2 regions of the Streptomyces sp. NPDC025806 genome follow, and region 2 is predicted to be linked to the other one. Evidence: riboswitches for the same ligand, from Rfam matches in the RefSeq annotation. Region 2 holds a riboswitch; the other holds the start of a gene.
The links. Region 2 has a riboswitch for glycine ahead of gcvT (glycine cleavage system aminomethyltransferase GcvT). Riboswitches for the same ligand answer to the same signal wherever they lie in the genome.

Region 1 (11,848 bases), on a different contig from region 2:
CTGACAGCGCCGTCCGCTCGTCCTGCACCGCCCTCGAAGCACGTGCCTGTCGAATGAGAGGCGACCCATCATGCCCCTGCACGTCTCCCCGGCTCCCGCGCCGGCCCTGCGCACCGTCCTCGCGGCCCTCGGTTCCCCCACCGCCGTCCGCGAGGCCCGCACCCCGTCCCTGCGCGCCGCCCAGGGTCCCGTACGCCCCGAACTCCCGCTGCCGGTCCACGTCCTGGACCACGTCACGGAGGCGACCGGGCCCTCGCGCACCCGGCTCACCGGCTGGCGTTTCCTGATCCGGTGCGGCGAGCGCGCGGTGGCCGCCGCCGACACCCGGCTCACCGCGGACGGCTGGGCGTTCTCGCACTTCTTCGAGGGCCCGTACGTCACGGCCACCGAGATCGCCCTGCGGCAGGCCGAGGCCCTCGCCCCGCGCCACCAGGCCCGCCTGCTGTCGGTGCCGGAGCTCTACATGCTCACCCTGTGGCTGCACGGCGACCCGGCCGCCGATCCCGCTACGGGGCATCCGGCGGCGGACGACATCCTGGTGCCGCTGGCGCCCGCCCCGCCGGGCATCGCCGCCCACCGGCCGCACCGCGTCGCCGAGCTGCTCCCGGTGCTCACGCATCGGCTGACCCCGGCGGCGATCGTCGCCTGAACCCGGCTGCCCGCCCGGGTGGCCTGAGCGGACTAGCCCGGTCAGGCCACCCCGAACCATCCGAAGTGACAGTGCTGTCGGCCTGAACCGCCCGCACGGGTGATGCGTCCTCTTCCAGTGAGGACCGCTGCTACGAAATACCTGCGGATCGACGCCCGCAGGGCAACACTGGGTTCCGGACCGACTGAAAACGGGGGGCGGCCATGAACAAGCCTTCGAGCCGCAGCACCAGCAGCACGGACAGCGCCACCGTCATCGAGATCACTTCGCAGCGAAAGATCCCTTCCATGTGCCAGCACCAGCCACCGTGCCCGTCAGCAGACTCCGCCGACAGGGAAGCCGCACACCCTGTGGCCCACCACCCTGAGCAGGGCTGGAGCCTCCTGTGCAACGGGGTCCTCCTCTTCGAGGACACCGGCGAACTGCTGCCCAACGGCACCATCATCGCCCCCCACCGCCCACTGAGCCCGGTGGTGAAGGCGGCCTAGCCCCGAAAGGGGCGCGAGGCACCGCGCGACCGGCCACCACGAAGCGGCCGGCCGCGCAGCACCTCTCCGCCACTACGCCTCGTAGGCGTCCAGAGGCGGGCAGGAGCACACCAGGTTCCGGTCACCGAAGGCCTGGTCGATCCGCCGGACCGGCGGCCAGTACTTGTCCGAAGCCTCGACCCCGGCCGGGAAGACACCCTCTTCCCGGCTGTACGCGTGCGCCCACTCCCCACCGAGCATCCCGGCGGTGTGCGGAGCGTTCCGCAGCGGGTTGTCGTCGGCCGGCCACTCACCGGCGGCGACCTTCTCGATCTCCCCGCGGATGGCGATCATCGCGTCGCAGAACCGGTCCAGCTCGCCGAGGTCCTCGCTCTCGGTCGGCTCGATCATCAGGGTGCCCGCCACCGGGAACGACATGGTCGGCGCGTGGAACCCGTAGTCGATGAGCCGCTTGGAGATGTCGTCGACGCTGACACCGGTCGACTTGCTCAGCGGGCGCAGGTCGATGATGCACTCGTGCGCGACGAGCCCGCCCGGCCCGGTGTAGAGCACCGGGAAATGCGGCTCGAGCCGCTTGGCGATGTAGTTCGCGGAGAGCACGGCGACCTGCGTCGCGCGCTTGAGCCCCTCGCCGCCCATGAGCCGCACGTACGCCCACGAGATCGGCAGGATGCCCGCGGAGCCCCACGGAGCGGCCGAGATCGGACCGACGCCCGTCTCGGGACCGGCGGCCGGCTGGAGCGGGTGGTTGGGCAGGTACGGGGCGAGGTGCGCGCGCACACCGACCGGGCCGACGCCCGGACCGCCGCCGCCGTGCGGGATGCAGAACGTCTTGTGCAGGTTGAGGTGCGAGACGTCGCCGCCGAAGTGACCCGGCTTGGCGAGACCCACCAGCGCGTTCAGGTTCGCACCGTCGACGTACACCTGGCCGCCGGCGTCGTGCACGGCCGCGCAGATGTCGGCGACGTGCTCCTCGAACACGCCGTGCGTCGACGGGTACGTGATCATGAGCACGGCCAGCTCGTCGGCGTGCTGCGCGATCTTGGCGCGCAGGTCCTCGACGTCGACCTCACCGTCGTCGGCGGTCTTGACGACGACGACCTTCATGCCGGCCATGACCGCGGAGGCGGCGTTCGTGCCGTGCGCGGAGGACGGGATGAGGCAGACCGTGCGCTGCTCGTCGCCGTTGGCCCGGTGGTAGCCGCGGACCGCGAGGAGACCCGCGAGCTCACCCTGGGAGCCGGCGTTCGGCTGCAGGGAGACCTTGTCGTAGCCGGTGACCTCGGCGAGGCGCTCCTCCAGCTCACGGATGAGGGTGAGGTAGCCCTGCGCCTGCTCGGCGGGGACGAAGGGGTGCAGCTGCCCGAACTCGGGCCAGGTGACCGGCTCCATCTCCGTCGTCGCGTTGAGCTTCATCGTGCAGGAGCCCAGCGGGATCATGCCGCGGTCCAGCGCGTAGTCGCGGTCGGACAGCTTGCGCAGGTAGCGCAGCATCGCGGTCTCGGAGCGGTACTGGTGGAAGACCGGGTGGGCCAGGTAGTCGTCCGAGCGCAGCAGGCCGGCAGGCAGGGTGTCCGCCGTCGCGGCGTCCAGCGCCTCGATGTCGGCGTCCACGCCGAAGGCGGCCCACACGACGCCCAGCTGCGCGCGCGTCGTCGTCTCGTCGCAGGCGAGGGAGACGTGGTCGGCGTCGACCAGGTGCAGGTTGACCCCGGCCTCGCGGGCGGCGGTCACGATGGCGTCGGCCTTGCCGGGGACACGCGCGGTCAGGGTGTCGAAGTACGCGCCGTGCACGAGCTCGACGCCGCCCGCGGTGAGACCGGCGGCGAGCAGGGTCGCGTAGCGGTGCGTGCGCCGCGCGATCGTCCTCAGGCCCTGGGGGCCGTGGTAGACGGCGTACATGCCGGCCATGACGGCGAGCAGCACCTGGGCGGTACAGATGTTGCTGGTGGCCTTCTCGCGGCGGATGTGCTGCTCGCGGGTCTGCAGGGCCAGGCGGTACGCCTTGTTGCCGTCGGCGTCGACGGAGACGCCCACGAGGCGGCCCGGCAGGGAGCGGGCGTGCTTGTCCTGGACGGCCATGTAGCCGGCGTGCGGGCCGCCGAAGCCCATCGGGACGCCGAAGCGCTGGGTGGTGCCGACGGCGATGTCCGCGCCGAGCTCGCCGGGCGAGGTCAGCAGGGTCAGGGCGAGCAGGTCGGCGGCGACGGTGACGATCGCGCCGATCTCGTGCGCCTGGTCGATGACCGGCTTGATGTCGCGCACGGCACCGGAGGCGCCCGGGTACTGCAGGAGCACGCCGACGACACCGCGCTCGGCGATCTCGGCGGGGATGCCGTCGCTCAGGTCGGCGACGACGACCTCGACGCCGGTCGGCTCGGCGCGGGTCTCGATCACGGCGACGGTCTGCGGCAGCGTGTCGGCGTCGACGAGGAACACGCCGTTCTTGACCTTGCCGATGCGCCGCGACAGGGCCATGGCCTCGGCGGCCGCGGTGCCCTCGTCGAGCAGCGAGGCGCCGGAGGTGGGCAGACCGGTCAGCTCGGCGACCATGGTCTGGAAGTTGAGGAGGGCCTCGAGGCGGCCCTGCGAGATCTCCGGCTGGTACGGCGTGTAGGCCGTGTACCAGGACGGGTTCTCCATCACGTTGCGCAGGATGACCGGCGGGGTGAAGGTGCCGTAGTAGCCGAGGCCGATCATCGAGCCGAGGACCTGGTTGCGGTCCGCGAGGGAGCGGAGCTCGTCGAGCACCTCGGCCTCGGTGCGGGCGCCCGGCAGGTCCAGCGCCTCGGCGCTCTTGATGACGTCCGGCACCGCGGCGGCCGTCAGCTCGTCGAGCGAGCCGTAGCCGACCTGCGCCAGCATCTTGGCCTGGGCGGCGTCATCGGGGCCGATGTGGCGCTGCTCGAAGGGGATCCCCTGCTCCAGCTGGGAGAGCGGGATACGGTTGGCGGTCATTGCGGAGGCCTCCTGGTCGATGCGACCTGCGAGGGGCACCACGGCGCGGGTACCCGGTCGGCCTCCCCCTCTGTCATCTCGACCTGAGAGCTTCACCGGCCGGTCCGGAAGATCTCGCGATCGCGGACATGCCGGCTTTCACCGTCGGTGAGAGCGGACACCGTGCACCCCGCCCTGCTTTCCAGAGTGACCTCACCCGTGCGGTACGTGAGCCTGAGAGATTCCGGGGAGGATTTGCTCCTTCGGCGCCTCCGACGGGGTCGGAGGACTCTCCCGCGCGGGGTCAGCAGCCGCTTGCCAGCCTACCAGCGCGGACCTGGCCGGATCCCTCGAGTGGCCGTCATCACCAAACTGCTCTTTCGTAGGGGATAACAACGAGTTGCGACCAGCTGGAGGGACCGTGCAGACCGATGTCGATCCGCGCAACCTGATCGGCCGCAAGGCGTTCGACCGCCGCGGAACCAAGATCGGCACCATCGACGAGGTCTACCTCGACGACGCGACCGGCGTTCCGGAATGGGCGGCGATACGGACGGGGCTCTTCAGCCGCGACGCCTTCGTCCCCCTGGAGCCCAGCGAGCTGGTGGAGGGCACGCTGCGCGTCCCCTTCGAACGCTCCCTGATCAAGGACGCCCCCGACTTCGGCGTGGGCCGCCACCTCTCCCCCGAACAGGAACTGCAGCTCTACCACCACTACGGCCTCGACATCATGGCCCCGCAGCCCCCGGACGTGGACTTCGGCCGCCTCGCGGGCCCGGACGAGGACCCCGCCTAGAGGCCCGGGACGTACGGGCGCCGCCTACCCCGGCTTCGCCGACTCCTCCTTCAACGGCTCGACGAGCGGCAGCGGCTCCCCCACCTCCAGCTCCGGATCGTCGACGAGGAACGTCCGCACCCGCCCCGGCACCCTCGAGTACGGCGTCTCGAACCGCACGGTGACCCGCCCGAGCCCGCTCCCCTGCACCCACCCGGGCCCGAACTCCGCATGCCGCACGTCGTGCCCCGGCAACCATCGCCGGGGCGCCGGCTCGACCGGGCCCTCCGCTTCGCCCCCGACCGCGTGGGCGCCCGCACCCACGGCGCCCAGGGAGCCGGAGCCGATGTCCCCGGAGCCGGCGGCGGCCTCCGAGCCGACCGCAAGCCCCGTACTCTCGCCCGCCCCGGCACCTTCAGCGGCCCCCACGCCCTCCGCCTCTTCCGCGGCATGCTCGGCCTGCGCGAAGAGATCCTCCTGCGTGTAGTCCGCGAGCCCGCTCACCCCGACCCCGAGCAGCCGTACGCCCCCGGTCGTGTCCACGGCCTCCAGGAGCCGGGCCGCGGCCTCCCGCACCACGGCCGGATCGTCCGTCGGCCCGCGCAGCGTCTCCGACCGGGTCAGCGTCGAGAAGTCGTAGCGCCGCACCTTCAGGACCACGGTCCGTCCCGACCGCCCGGCCCCCCGCAGCCGCTCCACACACCGCTCCGCGAGCCGCCGCACCTCCATCCGCACCCGCACCCGGTCGTGGATGTCGACGTCGTAGGTGTCCTCGACCGACACCGACTTGGAGTCGCGTTCAGCGACGACGGGCCGGTCGTCGTGGGCCAGCGCCATCGCGTACAGATGCGCCCCGTGCGACTTGCCGAGGAGCCGCACCAGCTCGTCCTCCCCCGCCTCGGCGATCTCCGCCACGGTGAGGATGCCGGCCCGTCGCAGATGGTCGCCGGTCGCCGGGCCGACGCCGGGCAGGATGCGGACCGAGCGCGGGCCGAGCAGATCGCGCTCGGTACCCGGCGGGATCAGCACGAGCCCGTTCGGCTTCGCCTCCTCCGACGCGATCTTGGCGAGCATCTTCGACGCCGCGAGACCCACCGAGCCGGTCAGCCCGGTCACGCGTCTGATGTCCGCGCGCAGCCGCAGCCCCACTGCCTCCGCGGAGGCGGCGTCCCAGGCCACCTCACCGGCCTCCAGATCGACGAACGCCTCGTCGAGGCTCAGGGGCTCCACCAGGGGAGACAGAGCGCGCAGGAGGGCCATCACCTGCTCGCTGATCTCCCGGTACAGATGGAAGCGCGGCACCAGGAAGGCCGCGTTCGGCGCGAGCCGCCGCGCCTGCCCGGTCGGCATCGCCGAATGGACACCGAACCTGCGTGCCTCGTAGGACGCCGTCGCGACGACGCCGCGCGGCCCGACGCCGCCCACGACGACCGCCTTCCCACGCAGGCTCGGCTTGGCCGCCTGCTCCGCCGAGGCGTAGAAGGCGTCCATGTCGAGATGCAGGATCGTCGGCGCGGTTCTCACAGCTCCGATGCTGCCCTACGCCACTGACAACGGGCCCGTGCGGCTCACACCGCCCGGTTGCGCCGCCTCGCGAGCTCGTCGGAGGGATTGTTCCCGAGCAGGGTCTCGCCGGTGTCCACCCGCTCCCCGTGCAGCTGCGACAGGGCGCTCTCGACGTCCCGCCACACGACACCGACGGCGATCCCGAAGATGCCCTGACCGCCCTGGAGCAGATCGTGCACCTCGGCCGGCGAGGTGCACTCGTACACCGTCGCGCCGTCGCTCATGAGCGTCATGCGCTCGAGGTCGCGGAAGCCCTGCTCGCGCAGGTGCTGCACGGCGGTCCGGATGTTCTGCAACGAGACACCGGTGTCCAGGAATCGCTTGACGACCTTGAGGACGACCACGTCCCGGAAGCTGTAGAGCCGCTGGGTGCCCGATCCGTACGCGGGCCGCACACTGGGCTCGACGAGACCGGTCCTGGCCCAGTAGTCCAATTGGCGGTACGTGATGCCGGCCGCCGCACACGCGGTCGGTCCCCGGTATCCGACCTGTTCGGCGCTCTCGTCGCCGCTCGCCCCCGCCACCGCAGAAACCGCCTGCGGGCGCTGCGGAGTGTGATCGGCCGCGCTGCCGTGAAACAGGTACGGACCGCCCGTCGCCGTACCGTCGCCGCTGCTTCTCACGCCGACCTCCTCATTGACCTGCCGTGTCGACGGTAGGCAGTCACAGGGGGTGCGTCAACGAACGCCACACTCGCCACGCCGAGTGATAATCACCCTAAGAGTGGTTTCCCGTGACCCACCGCGGGGAAAGGCTAGCCGAATGTGCCGAGGCGCCCGCCGCGACGCGTCCCGCGCCCGGCCGTCTACTGGCTGTTGGTCCCGAAGTCCTCGGGCGAGATCTGGTCGAGGAACTCGCGGAACTTCTCCACCTCGTCCTCCTGCTCGTCCGGGATCGCGATCCCCGCGTCGTCCAGGACCCCGTCGCTGCCGAAGATCGGCGTCCCGGTGCGCAGGGCGAGGGCTATGGCGTCGGAAGGACGGGCGCTGACCTCGACTCCGCTGGCGAAGACCAGCTCCGCGTAGAAGACGCCCTCCCGCAGATCCGTGATGCGCACTTCCGTGAGCTCCTGACCGACCGCCTCCAGCACGTCCTTGAACAGGTCGTGCGTCAGCGGACGCGGTGGAGCCATGCCCTGCTGGGCGAAGGCGATCGCCGTCGCCTCCCCCGGTCCGATCCAGATGGGGAGGTAACGGTCGCCTCCCACTTCACGCAGGAGCACGATCGGTTGGTTGGAGGGCATTTCGACCCGGACACCTACGACGTCGAGCTCGTTCACACAGCAACCCTAGGACGTGCCCGGCAGGTTTGGGTAGTCGGGCATCCGCCGCATGCCGGGCGCACGGCCGAGGACCGCCCCTGCGATCAGGGCAGACGCACTCCCAGAGCAGTCTGGACGAGTGCGGCGTGGAGCTTCACCGTCAGCCCCGCGAGCTCCTTGGCGCGGGCCTGCGCCAGCGCCCGGGTCTGCGGATTGCGGTGCACCTTCAGCGGGGCGACGACCGAGTCGACCAGTCCGGCCTCGCGGTCCGCTGCCGCCCGCATCACCCGCAGATGCCGGGGTTCGATGCCGAAACGGCCCAGCTCGCCGACGAGCTCCGCGACCACCACGGCTCCGGCGTCGTATCCGCCGTCGGGCAGCTGCGCGATGAGCCCGTAGGACTCCCACTCCTCGAGCTCGGCCGCGTCGATCCCGGCGGCCGCGAGCAGCTCCTGGCGGCCGATACGGGCCGCGGTCGGCCCGTCCTCACCGGCGTCCGCCGGGTCGCCGGGCCGGCCGGGCGCCGGAACCGGCAGCGCCTCGCCCCGCTCCAGGCCGTCGAGCTGCTCCTTGATGACCTTCAGCGGCAGGTAGTGGTCCCGCTGCATCCGCAGCACGTGGGCGAGCCGCTCGACGTCGTCCGGGCTGAACTTGCGATAGCCCGACGGCGTCCGCTGCGGCTCGATGAGGCCCTCGGACTCCAGGAACCTGATCTTGGAGATCGTGACCTCGGGAAATTCCTCGCGCAGCGTGTTCAGGACGGTGCCGATGCTCATCAGCCGGCTGTCCACGGTGGCGGTGCCGCCCGCGGCACCGCCCCTCGGTGTGTGAAGCATGGACCTTCCTGAAGGTTCGCTGACGGGTCAGATACCTCGCTGGCTCGCGTAGAAGACCAGCCGGTACTTGCCGATCTGCACCTCGTCGCCGTTGTGCAGCGTCACGGAGTCGATGCGCTCACGGTTCACGTACGTCCCGTTCAGGCTGCCCACGTCGGCGACGCTGAACGTGCCGTCCTGCTGGCGACGGAACTCCACGTGGCGACGCGACACAGTCACGTCGTCGAGGAAGATGTCGCTCTGCGGGTGACGGCCCGCCGTGGTCAGCTCGCCGTCCAGGAGGAAGCGGCTGCCCGAGTTCGGACCGCGCCGCACCACCAGGAGCGCCGAGCCCATCGGCAGCGCGTCGACCGCGGCCTGCGCCTCGGGCGACAGGGCCGGCAGCTGCGTCTGGCCGGTGGCCTCCGGGTCGTACGACTCGAGCCCCGAGATGGAGATCGTGGACGTCGTCTCGGACGGGCCTTCCGGCATCGCACCGCCCCGCAGCGGCGCACCGCAGTTGGAGCAGAACCGGCTGTTCTCGCCGTTCCTGTTCCCGCACCTCGTACACACCAGGGCCGACATGGACGGATCCTCCTGCCGCGGCTGCCCCGCGGGGGTTGGGGACGCGTACGGGGCGGAACCGAACCCTCCACCCGTACCTGAGGTTGACGGTTCCCCGAAACCTATGCGGCCGGAACCGGCAGGGTCAACAGACGACGCGCCCTGTCCGCCCGAATTGTCTCCGCCGACCTCGTCCCGGAACAGGGGGCGCTCGCCCACCTGCGTCTCCGGCACGTCACCTTGGCGCGGCGCACGGTGACGTGCGTCCTCACGTGCGCTCTTGCCGAACAACTTCGCAAACAACTTCACGGGCGATTCCCCTTGACCGAAACAGACCCGCCCGTGGGGCAGGACGAACCCTGACTGCGCACATCGGCGTACAGCTCCGACACGGACATCCTCACAACGTCCGTATCCGTAAAACAGTTTCCACCACGCATCCCTCCCGGGATGCGCCGACCCCCCGCAACCTCATGCCCTCGCACGGCGTCCACCATGCACCTCCGCCTCACTGCGAGGACGACCGAGCGTAGTCAGGCCGCTGCGCCGGCCGCAAGGCGTCCACGACGATCTTCTCCGAACGGCTCACAGCCACTGTGGCCTGCTCCTTCTCCAACGTCTGCACGACACCTCCGGGGATGTTGAGCGCCGGTTCCAGGTCCTGCGGTTTGCCGATGACCTTGAAAACGTACGGCTGGGCGATCTTGTGCCCGTCCACGCTCACGCCCTTCCCTCCGGTTCCGTCCGTCAGGTACGTGTTGGCCACGACGCGGACGTCGTTGACCTGGATCGCCTCGGCGCCCGCCGCCCGCAGCTCCTGGATCGCGTCGAGCAGCATGTCGGCCTCGACGGCCCCCTTCGTGTCCGTGACGGTCATGGTGATCCCGGGGCCCTGCGCGGCCACGGTGCCCGCCAGAATGCCGAGTTGACGTTCCTTCTCGACGGTCTGCTTGCGGGCCTCCTCGGCCTGGTCCGAGCTGTTCTCCAACTCGGCCCGCTGGTCCTCGAGACCTTGCTTCTCATCCTCCAGACGCTGAGTCCGGTCGTCGAGTTCATCGAGGATGCGCACAAGATCTTCCTGGCGTGCTCCGCGCAGGGCGCTGTTGTCGCTGTTCGACCGCACCTGGATGGCCAGACCGAGGCCCAGCACGAACAGCAGCACCGCGACCGTCAGTTGGGCGCGCGACACGCGCGGCGGCCACAGGCTCTTCGCCAGCCTCCGGCGCCCGGTCAGCGGCGCGGGCCCCTCGGCCTCCGGCTGATGCGCGCCCTCGGTCGGCTCGACCTCGGCCGGCAGCTCCTTGCGCAGCCGGTTCGCGTTCGCCCGCTCCTCCGCCTCGCCGCCGGCGCCGTCGTTGTCGTTGTCTGCTGCGTCGCTCATCGGCCTCACGCCCGGAAGACGTGCCGCCGGATCGCGGCAGCGTTGGAGAAGATGCGGATGCCGAGCACGACCACGACGCCGGTCGACAGCTGCGCGCCGACGCCCAGCTTGTCGCCGAGGAAGACGATCAGCGCGGCAACCACGACGTTCGACAGGAACGAGACGACGAACACCTTGTCGTCGAAGATCCCGTCCAGCATGGCGCGCAGTCCACCGAACACCGCGTCGAGCGCGGCCACCACGGCGATGGGAAGGTAAGGCTCGACGACCGCCGGAACCTCGGGCCGGACGAACAGCCCGACCACGACTCCCACGACGAGGCCCAGTACGGCGATCACGATGTGCCCTTCTGCTCTGCTCTCGGCTGTGCTGTACGAACGATCACGCTGGGGGCGGCGGGGAGCCTGAGGTCGTCCTGCGCCGAAATGCTGGTCCTGATCCCGAAGTTCTCCTTCAGGGCATGCAGGTACAACCCGTCGGGGCTGTCCTGGAACCGCGTGCTCAGCCGCTGCCCGTCCCCCACCGCGAGCACCGTGTACGGCGGTACCAGCGGCTTGTTGTCGACCAGTATCGCGTCACCCGCGGCCCTGATCGCGGACAGCGCGGTCAGGCGCTGCCCGTTGATGCTGACGGCCTCGGCACCGGACTGCCACAGGCCGTTGATCACGCGCTGCAGGTCCCGGTCGCGCACCCGGCCCGTGTCGGCGAACCCGGCGCTCTCCCGCGGCCCGCTCCCGCCGTCCGTCTGCGCGGACTTGGCGTCGTCGACGACGAGCCTGACCCCGGGCCCGTGCACGGCGAGGGCGCCGGACAGGACGCCCATCAGCTCGCCCTTGTCACCGCCGTGCTTCTTCAGGGCCTCGCGCTGCATGTCGCCCACGTGCGTACGCAGCGAGTCGACCTGGCCCTCGAGAGTGTCGGCGGACTCGGTCTCCCGGTTGATCCGGTCGATGAGCTCCTCGCGCTCCTTGGCCACGACCGGCGCGGCCACCCGCGCCTGCGCGGCCCCGACCGTCACGACCAGCGCGGCGAGGACGAGCCCGGCCGCGAGCCCCAGCTTGGCCCGCAGCGTCTTCGGCATGCCGCTCTGTCCCTCGGCCCGCTTCCGGGCCGCGGCTTCCGCGTACCCGTCGTCCAGGCTGTGGTCCATCACGTTGTTCAGCAGCGACATGGACGCGTCGGGGCGTGCGGGGCGCTGAGGTGTGCGCCGAACGGGGGGCGGCTGCGGCATGCCGCACATCGTCGCACGTCGCGGCCACTACCTCCGAATGGCCCCACCGACCGCCGCCGGGCACCCTGCACGGGGCGCCCGGCGACGGTCCTACGGGGGTCAGCCCCCGGCGCTGTCGACGATCGCCGACCACTCGTCGAGCAACTGCTGGGCGGAGGCGTCGTCGGGCCCTTCGGCCCAC
Region 2 (11,848 bases):
GCGTAGTTGTTGTTACCGCTCGGCAGGATGTACTTGCTGTCCCACAGGGGCAGACCGTAGCCCTGGACGGTCGGGAAGTCCGGGCCCCAGCCCATGATGATGATGCCGTAGCCCTTCTTCTTCACGTTCGAAGTCGAGCCGATGACGCTGCTGCTCTGCGAGCCGTCGTACTGGTCGATCTCGGTCTTGACACCGATCTTCTTCAGCGACGCCTGCAGGGACTGGGCGGTGGCCACCTCGACGGGCTTGTTGTTGCGCACCGCGATCGTGGTGGAGAAGCCGTTCGGCTTGCCGCAGGCCTTGAGCTCTTCCTTGGCCTTGGCGACGTTGCCCTTCTTGTCCGCACCGGCCGCGTTGTACGGGTCGTACTTCTGACCCTCGGCGCCGGCGACGGACGGCGGCAGCATGTTGGTGCCGATGTCGCCACCCGCGAGCGGGCCGCCACGGGCGGTCTGCAGCGACTCGTGGTCGGCGCCGATGATGACGGCCTTGCGGCAGTGGATGTTGTCGAACGGCTTGACGCTCTGCGGGAAGGCCGCGTAGCGGATGTAGCCGGAGACCGGGTTGTCCAGGTTGCCCTTGTGCTGCTTCAGGGCGGTGGTGCGGCCCTGCGGCGACATGCCGGTCTGGTTGGCGTCCAGGTCCAGGTCACCGTTGAGCAGACGCTGGTCGAGCTGGTTGGCGTCCGAGAAGAACTGGATCGTGATCTTGTCCGGGTACGCCTTGCGGATCGGGTCCGAGGACTGCTTCCACTTGTCGTTGCGCACCAGGGTCAGGTTCTTGCCCGGGCTGTACGACTGGAACTTGTACGGGCCCGAGGAGAACGGGTGCAGACCGTACTTGGCCTTGGTGTCCTTGTCCTGGCGGACCGGGGACGCCGAGGTCAGCGCGAGCATCTCCTCGAAGTCCGAGTTGGCGGACGGGAGCTTGAAGACGATGGTCTTCTCGTCCGGCGTCTCGATCGCCTTGAGGCCGAGCTTGTCCTTGGTCTTGTCCTTGTACGGACCCTTGTACTCGCCCTTGGGGTCGAGGACGTCCTTCAGGTACACCGGGCCGCCGGACAGGACGTCCTGCGCCCAGACGCGCTCGATGCCGTACTTGATGTCCTGGGACGTGATCGGCTTGCCGTCCTCCCAGGTCAGGCCGTCACGCAGGGTGTACTCGTAGGTCTTGCCGTCGTCGGAGACCTTGGCGAGACCGGTGGCGAGGTCGGGGGTGACCTCGGCGCCCGCCTTGCCCGGCTCCGTCTTGTTGGTGACGAGCTGACGGCTGTAGTAGCGGGAGAAGTTCCACATGAAGCCGTAGTAGCCACGCGTGGTGTCCCACGAGTCGGCGTCCTGGGCGCTGCCGAACTTCAGCGTGCCGCCCTTCTTGACGGCAGAGGCCTGGGCGACCTTGTTGTTGGCCGCGTCGAAGCCGGCGGCGCCGTTCTTCGAGCCGCCGTTGCCGTCGTCGGAGCCGCCGCCGCACGCCGCCGTGGTCAGCAGCGCCGCGACCGCGGCGGCAGCGGCTACAGCCTGCTTGCGCCGCCCTGAGGTGCGTTGGGTAGTCACGATCGAGCATCCTCCGGAGTTGATGAGAGAGACCCGTGTACCAGCCACGGGACGTTTGAGGTACGGCAGTTCAGCGGGACGCCTTCGGGTCCAGCGCGTCCCGCACGCCGTCGCCGAAGAGGTTGAAGGCCAGAACCGTGATGAAGATCGACACACCGGGGACGATCATGTACATCGGGTCCGACTCGTAGTACTCGACCGCGCTCGAGAGCATCTGCCCCCACGAGGAGGTGGGCGGCTTGACGCCGACACCCAGGAAGCTCAGCGCCGCCTCGGTCAGGATGTTCGTCGGGATCATCATCGTGGTGTAGACGATGATCGGCGCGACCAGGTTGGGCATCAGTTCCTTGAAGAGGATGTAGAGCCGTCCGGCGCCCAGCGAGCGGGCCGCCTCGACGTACTCGCGCTCCCTCATCGAGAGGGTCTGACCGCGGACCACCCGTCCGATGTACGGCCATCCGAAGAAGCCGATGACGAGGATCATCACGAAGACCCGGACGCTCGAACCGGTCAGTCCCAGCAGGTGGTTGGGCATGACCGCGACCAGGGCGATCGTGAAGAGCAGCTGCGGGAAGGCCAGCAGACCGTCCATGACCCGGCTGATCAGCGAGTCGACCCAGCCGCCGAAGAAGCCGGCCAGGATGCCGAGAACCGTGCCGAGGACGACCGCGACCAGGGCGGACAGGAAGCCGACCAGGAGCGAGACGCGGGCACCGAAGATGATGCGGGCGAAGATGTCGCGGCCGTTGACCGGCTCGACGCCCAGCAGGTGCTCGCCGCTCAGACCACCGAGCGAACCCTTGGGGGTGCCGAACAGCGGGTCGATCAGGTCCTCGTGGTACGCGTCCGGGTCCTGGCCCACGAGGTGCGCGATCAGCGGCGCGAACACCGCGACCAGGATGAGGACCAGCACGACGACACCGCCGGTGAGGGCCAGCTTGTCCCGCTTGAGGCGCTCCCAGGCGATCCGGCCCAGCGAACGTCCCTGGACCTTCTTGGTACCGGTACTCGCTGCCGCCGCCTCTTCGGCCGCGCTGGGGGCCGCCTCGGCGGTCGGCTCATGCAGTGGTGCCGTCATCAGGCAAGGACCCCTCTCAACCGGCGGTAGCCGGCCCGCACTTGCCGCTGTAGCGGCGTGATCAGTCCGTCGTACAAAGAGGCGAAGCCCCTAGGAGAGGGAGTGTTCAACCTGTGCGTGATCTGTTGCCAGACCTGTCGGCGAAAGGATGCCTAACCGTGATGCTGCCTAGGGGGTTCCGTTATCCGAACAGCAGTGAACGGGGTGCGGACGCGGGGCAGTTGTGGCGGAAGTGGCGCCAGAGGGACATTGGGCCCAGATCATGAAATCGCCGCTCCTCGTGATCGGGAGGGTGATCGGGGGCTGATCGGGGGGTGACCGAAGGAGGATCGAAGGGGGATCGATCAGTAGGAGGCGCCGTACGGCGGCGGGTAGCCGTAACCGCCACCGCCGGCGGGAGCCGCCGGCGCGGCGTGGGCCTCGCGGTCGTAGAACGGCCGGGCGTTCGCCCGCAGCCACAGCGCGACCGGGTCGTACTCGTCGGACATCGCGACCGTGGAGACGGGCAGGCCGTCGGGCACCGCCGTGATCGACTGCTGCATCATCGCGCGCACCGCGTCCACCGAGGCCGGGGACGTGTCGTAGACGTCGAGGCCGATGGCGAGGTACGGGGCGCCCAGCGCGGGCTGGACCCAGGCGCGGCGCAGGGAGCGGATCGCGGTCGTCCGGTGCGCGTTCTGCGCGAGGACCGCGTAGAACTGCGGGATCTCGATCGCCGGGTCGGACAGGCGCAGCGGTCCCGCGGGCTGCCGGTCCAGGCCGCCCGCGATGCGCCGCAGGTCGAGCCAGGGGATGCCGACGCCGCCGCCGGGCGCGTGCGGGTTCAGCCACAGGCCGTAGTGGTCGGGGTACAGGGTGCGGGCCGCGTCGACGCCGCCGACCACCTCGTAGGCCCGCGACCAGCCGGAGGCGGAGAGCTCCTGGGCCGAGGTGACACAGGGGGCGTACGAGACGCCGTCGATCTCCATGTTCCCGTACTGGGCGTCGGGGGAACCGGCCTGGCCGTGCCAGAGCAGCATCCACACCTGGCCGGACGCCGGGTCGGCGAGTGCCTGGAGGAGCGCCTCGTACGCGTCGTAGCGCCCCGGGGTCACCTGGCGCAGCATGTGCTCGACCTGTCCGGCCGCGGCCGTGCCCGACGCACTCACCCGTAACCGCCCCTTCGTGAACGTCCGTGTACCGCTTCGACCGGAGGGCGGCACGCCGTCCGGTCAGGTCATGAAACCAGCTTAAGCGGCGTTCCTGACACCGACTTGACGGACGGCGTCATCCTTCCCGCACATAGAACGGGCGTACGTGCGTCCGCATCCAGTCGGCGACCGGGTCCTGGGTCACGTCGAGGAAGACCAGATTGACCGGCCAGGCCAGCGGGGCGCGGCCCAGCGCACGGCCGAGCGCGTCCAGCGGGAGGTCCCGGGCGGCGCCCTCCCACTGGCTCAGCTCGACGCCGACGAACAGGGAGGGGGTGGCGTCCTCGACGACGGCCAGGCAGCGGCGGGCGCTGAGCACGGTGCCGGTGGTCTCGAACTCCTCGCGGACCGCGGTCAGGAAGTCGACCGGGTCGTCCTGCCAGTCCGGCTCGGACAGCACGACGCGGCCACCGGTCGACGGGCCGTCCAGCGGGGTGCGGCCGCTGCGGGCCAGTTCGGCGACGGCGGGCGGGGGCAGCGGCAGGCCGACCGCGCCGTCCGGGTTCAGGACGATGCCCGCCTGGGGCGGCAGGCCGCGGGCGAACTCGGCGGCCGGGGCCACGGTGCAGTCCATGCGGCCGCCCGTGACCTGCGTGAACTGCTGCTCGGAGGTGAAGACGGGGACGAAGGCCTGGCCCTGGATCTCCAGGGTGGGCAGGTCGAGGTCGCGGCTCGCCGCGGTGCCGCCCTTGGGGAGCGGGATCCATATGTGGCTGCGGCCCAGGACCTCGACGATGCGCGGGCCCGTCACCTCGCCGGGCTGTCCCACCGCCGCGGCGAGCGCTTCCTCCAGCTCGTTCGCCGGCCAGCCGGTCCCTGCGGGGTGTTCTCGACCGGGTTCGTGCTGGTCCGGGATCCCGGGGTGCTCCATCGCTGCGCCTTATCTCTGCCTGTGCCTCGTGCCGCCGCGCCGACGATATCCCGTGGGTGGGCGGCGGGTCACTCAGGTCGTCCGCGGCCCGGTGGGGGCTGGTCGCGCAGTTCCCCGCGCCCTTGGAAGGCACACTTCGTGCGCCCCAGGGGCCAGCCGGTCGCGCCCCGCGACGGAGTCGCTGATCGGGCACAGCCCCGCGCCCCTGGAGATGCGCACTTCGTGCGCGATCTCCATCGGGGCGGCGCCCCATCGGGGAAATGCGGCGCGAAGCGCCATGCATTTCAGGGGCGCGGGGAACTGCGCGACCAGCCCCCACCGGAGCCGCGGTCAAGCAGCGACCGCCCGTGGCACCCACCCAAGGGGCGCGGCCGGCCACGACGGGACCCGCACCCGCCGGCGAGGCGAAGCTCAGCCCCGGAACGCGATCCCGCCCAGCACATCCGTCGCGGCCCGATCCAGGAGGACCGCCGACTCGACCCCCGCCGGGAGGACCCCGCGCTCCACATCGGCCACCAGCGAACCGACGGCCCGCCGGTGCCGGGCGAAGGCGTAGCGGGACACCCCGCGCCCCCGGTCCCGCTGACCGGCGAGCGCCAGGTCCTCCGGCACGTCGAGCAGCAGCAGATGGACGGAGACCCCGCGCCGCCGGGCCGTCCGCGTCACCCACCCGCGCACCCACGCCTGCGTCCCGCAGTCGTGCACGACGACGCTGGCCCCGGACCGCATCGCCCGCCGCAGCCCCGCGTAGTGCGCGACCCGCACCAGCGGCCGGTACAGCGCGTACGGCACCCAGCGCGGCACCCGGGCGGCCCAGCGCTCACGGGTGTCCTGGGAGTCGATGCCGACCACGGTGACGGCCCGCCGCATCAGCGTGGACTTGCCGCTGCCGGGCAGCCCCGAGAGCACGACGAGATCCCCGGCCGCGAACGCGATCCGGCGCGGGGTCCGGCCCTCCCGGCCCCGCAGATCCCGCACCGAGCGCTGCCGCGGGATCCGTACCCGCTGCGCCGCCGCGGCCCCTGTCGTCGCGTACGCCGCCGCGACTGCCTTGTGCACCGTGATCGTCCTCCCCGTTCCGGTCACGCACCCTTGCCCGCCAAGTGTAAAGAGACGGTAATGCCCTACAAGGGGTTTCCCCGTTCGGCGGGCATGCAATGATGTGCGCGCAAACTGCATACCGGCCGCTTGAATCCGCGCGGGAGAGTTCCGGGTCGCCCCGGACGCCGAAGGAGCAAGTTCCTCCCTTGAATCTCTCAGGCCCCGTACCGCGCGGGCGAGGCAGATCTGAAAAGCGGGCCGCCTTCTCACGTACGGCGGTCCCACCCAAGGTGCAAGCCCCTCGGGGCGAACCTCTCAGGTTCCGATGACAGATGGGGAGGACCTCCTTCGGAGATCTCTCTGCCATCGCCGTCACGCCCGGGAGCACCCGCCATGACCCGTACCACCGCCCTCGACGCCCTGCACCGTTCGCTGGGCGCCACCATGACCGACTTCGCCGGCTGGGACATGCCGCTGCGGTACGCCAGCGAGCGTGACGAGCACAACGCGGTGCGCACCGCGGCCGGCCTGTTCGACCTCTCCCACATGGGCGAGATCACGGTCACGGGCCCCGAGGCCGTCGACCTGCTCAACCGCGCGCTCGTCGGCAACATCGGCTCGGTCGGTGTCGGCCGCGCCCGCTACACGATGATCTGCCGCGAGGACGGCGGCATCCTCGACGACCTGATCGTCTACCGCCTGGGCGAGACCGAGTACATGGTGGTCGCGAACGCGGGCAACGCCCAGATCGTTCTGGACGCCCTCGTCGAGCGCGCCGCCGGCTTCGACGCCGAGGTCCGCGACGACCGTGACGCGTACGCGCTGATCGCGGTGCAGGGCCCGAACTCCCCCGCCATCGTGAAGTCCGTCACGGACGCCGACCTGGACGGGCTCAAGTACTACGCGGGTCTGCCGGGCACGGTCGCCGGCGTCGAGGCCCTCATCGCGCGCACCGGCTACACCGGCGAGGACGGCTTCGAGCTTTTCGTCGCCCCGGCCGACGCCGAGAAGCTGTGGCAGGCGCTGACCGAGGCGGGCGCCGCGTACGGCCTGGTCCCGTGCGGTCTGTCCTGCCGCGACACGCTGCGCCTGGAGGCGGGCATGCCGCTGTACGGGCACGAGCTGACCACCGAGCTGACGCCGTTCGACGCCGGTCTGGGCCGCGTCGTGAAGTTCGAGAAGACCTCGCACGGCGACGACTTCATCGGCCACGACGCGCTGAAGGAGGCCGCGGCGAAGGCCGAGGCGAACCCGCCGCGCAAGCTCGTCGGCCTGATCGCCGAGGGCCGCCGGGTGCCGCGCGCCGGCATGTCCGTGGTCGCCGACGGCCAGGTCGTCGGCGAGGTCACCTCCGGCGCCCCGTCCCCGACGCTGGGCAAGCCGATCGCCATCGCCTACGTCGACGCGGCGCACGCCGAGCCCGGCACGGCCGGTGTCGGCGTCGACATCCGCGGCACGCACGAGCCGTACGAGGTCGTGGCCCTGCCGTTCTACAAGCGCCAGAAGTAATACTCGCGCTCCCCCTCTGTCACCAGCACCGTCCCGCGTACAGGAGAATTCGCACCATGAGCAACCCCCAGCAGCTGCGTTACAGCAAGGAGCACGAGTGGCTGTCGGCCGTCGAGGACGGCGTCGCCACGGTCGGTATCACGGAGCACGCGGCCAACGCGCTCGGTGACATCGTGTTCGCCCAGCTCCCCGAGGTCGGCGACGCCGTCACCGCGGGCGAGAGCTGCGGCGAGCTGGAGTCCACCAAGTCGGTCTCCGACCTGTACTCCCCCGTCACCGGTGAGGTCGTCGCGGCCAACCAGGACGTCGTCGACGACCCGGCCCTGGTGAACTCGGCCCCCTTCGAGGGCGGCTGGCTGTTCAAGGTCCGCGTCTCCGAGGAGCCGTCCGACCTGCTCACCGCCGACGAGTACACCGAGTTCTCCGGGAGCTGACCCCTGATGTCCGTACTGAACCAGTCCCTGCACGAGCTCGACCCGGATGTCGCCGCCGCTGTCGACGCCGAGCTGAAGCGTCAGCAGTCGACCCTGGAGATGATCGCGTCGGAGAACTTCGCTCCGGTCGCCGTCATGGAGGCCCAGGGCTCGGTCCTCACCAACAAGTACGCCGAGGGCTACCCGGGCCGCCGCTACTACGGCGGCTGCGAGCACGTGGACGTCACCGAGCAGATCGCGATCGACCGGGTCAAGGACCTGTTCGGCGCCGAGTACGCCAACGTGCAGCCCCACTCGGGCGCCTCGGCGAACCAGGCGGCCCTGTTCGCGCTGGCCAAGCCGGGCGACACGATCCTGGGTCTGGACCTGGCGCACGGCGGTCACCTCACCCACGGCATGCGCCTGAACTTCTCCGGCAAGCAGTTCGACGTGGTCGCCTACCACGTCGACGACTCCGGTCTGGTCGACATGGCCGAGGTCGAGCGCCTGGCCAAGGAGCACCGCCCGAAGGTGATCATCGCCGGCTGGTCGGCGTACCCGCGTCAGCTGGACTTCGCCGAGTTCCGCCGCATCGCCGACGAGGTCGAGGCGTTCCTGTGGGTCGACATGGCCCACTTCGCCGGCCTCGTCGCCGCCGGGCTGCACCCCAACCCGGTCCCGTACGCGGATGTCGTCACGTCCACGACGCACAAGACGCTCGGCGGCCCCCGCGGCGGCATCATCCTCGCCAAGAAGGACTTCGCGAAGAAGCTCAACTCGTCCGTCTTCCCGGGCTTCCAGGGCGGTCCCCTGGAGCACGTGATCGCGGCGAAGGCGGTCTCCTTCAAGGTCGCGGCGAGCGAGGACTTCAAGGAGCGCCAGCAGCGCACGATCGAGGGTGCCCGCATCCTCGCCGAGCGTCTGACCTCCGAGGACGCCCGCAAGCACGGCGTGAACGTGCTCTCCGGCGGCACCGACGTCCACCTCGTCCTCGTCGACCTGCGCGACAGTGACCTGGACGGGCAGCAGGCCGAGGACCGCCTCCACGAGGTCGGCATCACGGTCAACCGGAACGCCGTCCCGAACGACCCGCGCCCCCCGATGGTCACCTCGGGTCTGCGCATCGGTACGCCGGCGCTGGCCACCCGCGGTTTCGACGCCGACGACTTCCGCGAGGTCGCCGACGTCATCGCCGAGGCCCTCAAGCCGTCCTACGACGCCACCGCGCTCAAGGCCCGCGTCACCGCGCTCGCCGACAAGCACCCGCTGTACCCCGGCCTGTAAAGATCGCGCCGGAATTTCGTACCCTTCTGTAGGTACGTCCGTTCGGGGCACCGCGCACACTGGACACTGGAAGACAGACACCAGCGTGCTCGGTGCCCCGACCGCTGTCCCCCTGCGCACGCTTTCTCTGCACCACCCCGGCAGACAACGGCGTCTACCACCCACCATTGGAGTCCCACCGTGGCCATCTCGGTCTTCGACCTGTTCTCGGTCGGTATCGGCCCGTCCAGCTCCCACACGGTCGGCCCGATGCGTGCCGCCCGTATGTTCGCCCGGCGCCTGAAGAACGAGGGCCTGCTGGCCCACACCGCTTCCGTACGCGCCGAGCTGTACGGGTCCCTGGGCGCGACCGGCCACGGCCACGGCACCCCCAAGGCCGTCCTGCTCGGCCTGGAGGGCGAGTCCCCCCGCACCGTCGACGTCGAGCACGCCGACGAACGCGTCGAGACGATCAAGGAGTCGGGGCGGCTCAACCTCCTCGGCGCCCACGAGATCGCGTTCTCCTTCGACGACGACCTGATCCTGCACCGCCGCAAGGCCCTCCCGTACCACGCCAACGGCATGACCCTGTGGGCCCACGACGCCGACGGCACCGAGCTGCTGTCCAAGACGTACTACTCGGTGGGTGGCGGCTTCGTCATCGACGAAGACGCGGTCGAGGGCGCGAACCCGATCGTGCCGGACGACACCGCGCTGAAGTACCCCTTCCGCACCGGCGACGAGCTCCTGCGCCTGACCCAGGAGACGGGCCTGTCGATCCCGGCCCTGATGCTGGAGAACGAGAAGGCCTGGCGCACCGAGGACGAGATCCGCGCCGGGCTGCTGGACATCTGGCGGGTCATGCAGGCCTGTGTCTCGCGCGGCATGGCGCACGAGGGCATCCTCCCGGGCGGCCTGAAGGTCCGCCGCCGCGCCGCCGGGTCCGCCCGCAAGCTGCGCGCCGAGGGCGAGCCCCTCGCCCACGCCATGGAGTGGATCACTCTCTACGCGATGGCCGTGAACGAGGAGAACGCGGCCGGTGGCCGTGTCGTCACCGCGCCCACCAACGGCGCGGCCGGCATCATCCCCGCGGTCCTGCACTACTACATGAACTTCGTGCCCGGCGCCGACGAGGAAGGCGTCGTCCGCTTCCTGCTCGCCGCGGGCGCGATCGGCATGCTGTTCAAGGAGAACGCCTCGATCTCCGGCGCCGAGGTCGGCTGCCAGGGCGAGGTCGGCTCGGCCTGCTCCATGGCCGCCGGTGCCCTCGCCGAGGTCCTCGGCGGCAGCCCCGAGCAGGTCGAGAACGCGGCCGAGATCGGCATGGAGCACAACCTCGGCCTGACCTGCGACCCGGTCGGCGGCCTCGTCCAGATCCCCTGCATCGAGCGCAACGGCATGGCCGCCGTCAAGGCCGTGACCGCCGCGAAGATGGCCATGCGCGGCGACGGCAGCCACAAGGTCTCCCTCGACAAGGTCATCAAGACCATGAAGGAGACCGGCGCCGACATGAGCGTCAAGTACAAGGAGACCGCCCGCGGCGGCCTCGCCGTCAACATCATCGAATGCTGACGCGGTAGGTCACGAGAAGGGCCCTGACCAGCGTATTCATGCTGGTCAGGGCCCTTCTTCATGTCCAGATGCCGGGTCAGCCCGCGAAGCGGGCCATCCACTCCTCGACCTCGTCCGCCGAGCGCGGCAGGTCGGCCGACAGGTTCTCGTGGCCGTCGGCGGTGACGAGGAGGTCGTCCTCGATGCGGACGCCGATGCCGCGCCACTGCTCGGGGACGGTCAGGTCGTCGGGCTGGAAGTAGAGGCCCGGTTCGACGGTCAGGACCATGCCGGGTTCGAGGACGCCGTCGACGTACGCCTCGGTGCGGGCCTGGGCGCAGTCGTGGACGTCCAGGCCGAGCATGTGACCGGTGCCGGCCATCGTGAAGCGGCGCTGGAGTCCGAGCTCGTAGGCGCGGTCGGCGGGGCCCTCGATGAAGCCCCAGTCGACGAGCCGCTCGGCGAGGTACCGCTGGGCCGCCTCGTGGAAGTCGCGGTACGCGGCGCCCGGCTTGACGGCCGCGAAGCCCGCTTCCTGCGCCGCGTACACGGCGTCGTAGACCGTGCGCTGGATCGCGCTGAACGTGCCGCTGATCGGGAGGGTGCGGGTGACGTCGGCGGTGTAGAGGGTGCGGCCCTCCACGCCGGCGTCGAGCAGCAGCAGCTCGCCGGGGCGGACGGGGCCGTCGTTGTCGGTCCAGTGCATGATCGTGGCGTGGTCGCCGGCGGCGGCGATGGTGCCGTAGCCGAGGGCGTTGCCCTCCAGGCGGGCGCGGCGGAAGAACGTGCCCTCGATCCAGCGCTCGGAGGTCGCGATCGCGCGGGACAGCTCGGAGACGACGTCGGTGAAGCCGCGGACGGTGGCGTCGACGACGGCCCGCATCTCGCCGATCTCCCAGGCGTCCTTGACGGCGCGCAGCTCGGAGAGGGCCTCTTCGAGGGCGGCGTCGCGCTCCGGGTCGGTGACGACGGCGGCCTCCAGGGCGGCGTCGACGCCGCGCACGATGCGGGTCGGGACGCCGTTGCCCGCGGCGAGGTCGGCGGCGGCGGTGCGCACGTCGCGGCAGGGCAGGCCGAGGACGCGCTCGGCCTCGGCGAGGGAGGCGCGGCGGCCGGTCCACAGTTCGGCGTGGTAGCCGGACCAGAACTCGTCGTCGGTGCGGCTGTCGCGGGGCAGCTGGTAGCAGTAGGCGTCGTGGCCGCCGTCCGCGCGGGGTTCGAGGACGAGGGCGCCGTCGCGGGCCTGGTCGCCGGTCATGTGGACGTAGGCGGAGTGGGGCCGGAACGGGTAGGTGTCGTCGTTCGAGCGGACCTTCAGGTTCCCGGACGGGATCACGAGCCGCTCGTGCGGGAAGCGTGCCGAGAGCTCGGACCGGCGC

Region 1: it holds a riboswitch for glycine, as region 2 does, so the genes downstream of both, gcvP (aminomethyl-transferring glycine dehydrogenase) here and gcvT (glycine cleavage system aminomethyltransferase GcvT) in region 2, are expected to answer to the same signal.

What each region holds. Positions count from the first base shown of each region.
Region 1 is NZ_JBVHMU010000011.1:293,571-305,418, forward strand. It holds gene ACZ4E1_RS25940 (hypothetical protein) at 71-649, shown strand; gene ACZ4E1_RS25945 (DUF5999 family protein) at 937-1,137, shown strand; gene gcvP (aminomethyl-transferring glycine dehydrogenase) at 1,210-4,095, opposite strand; glycine riboswitch at 4,287-4,381, opposite strand; gene ACZ4E1_RS25955 (PRC-barrel domain-containing protein) at 4,496-4,870, shown strand; gene ACZ4E1_RS25960 (DNA polymerase IV) at 4,895-6,373, opposite strand; gene ACZ4E1_RS25965 (MerR family transcriptional regulator) at 6,418-7,038, opposite strand; gene ACZ4E1_RS25970 (bifunctional nuclease family protein) at 7,221-7,694, opposite strand; gene ftsR (transcriptional regulator FtsR) at 7,781-8,512, opposite strand; gene ACZ4E1_RS25980 (FHA domain-containing protein) at 8,540-9,481, opposite strand; gene ACZ4E1_RS25985 (DUF881 domain-containing protein) at 9,564-10,436, opposite strand; gene ACZ4E1_RS25990 (small basic family protein) at 10,442-10,774, opposite strand; gene ACZ4E1_RS25995 (DUF881 domain-containing protein) at 10,771-11,676, opposite strand; gene ACZ4E1_RS26000 (sugar phosphate nucleotidyltransferase) at 11,767-11,848, opposite strand, start outside.
Region 2 is NZ_JBVHMU010000007.1:372,081-383,928, forward strand. It holds gene ACZ4E1_RS19290 (ABC transporter substrate-binding protein) at 1-1,553, opposite strand, end outside; gene ACZ4E1_RS19295 (ABC transporter permease) at 1,624-2,631, opposite strand; gene ACZ4E1_RS19300 (enhanced serine sensitivity protein SseB C-terminal domain-containing protein) at 2,976-3,779, opposite strand; gene ACZ4E1_RS19305 (enhanced serine sensitivity protein SseB) at 3,898-4,692, opposite strand; gene ACZ4E1_RS19310 (AAA family ATPase) at 5,104-5,757, opposite strand; glycine riboswitch at 5,882-5,973, shown strand; glycine riboswitch at 5,974-6,075, shown strand; gene gcvT (glycine cleavage system aminomethyltransferase GcvT) at 6,127-7,242, shown strand; gene gcvH (glycine cleavage system protein GcvH) at 7,299-7,676, shown strand; gene glyA (serine hydroxymethyltransferase) at 7,683-8,939, shown strand; gene ACZ4E1_RS19330 (L-serine ammonia-lyase) at 9,120-10,490, shown strand; gene ACZ4E1_RS19335 (aminopeptidase P family protein) at 10,567-11,848, opposite strand, start outside.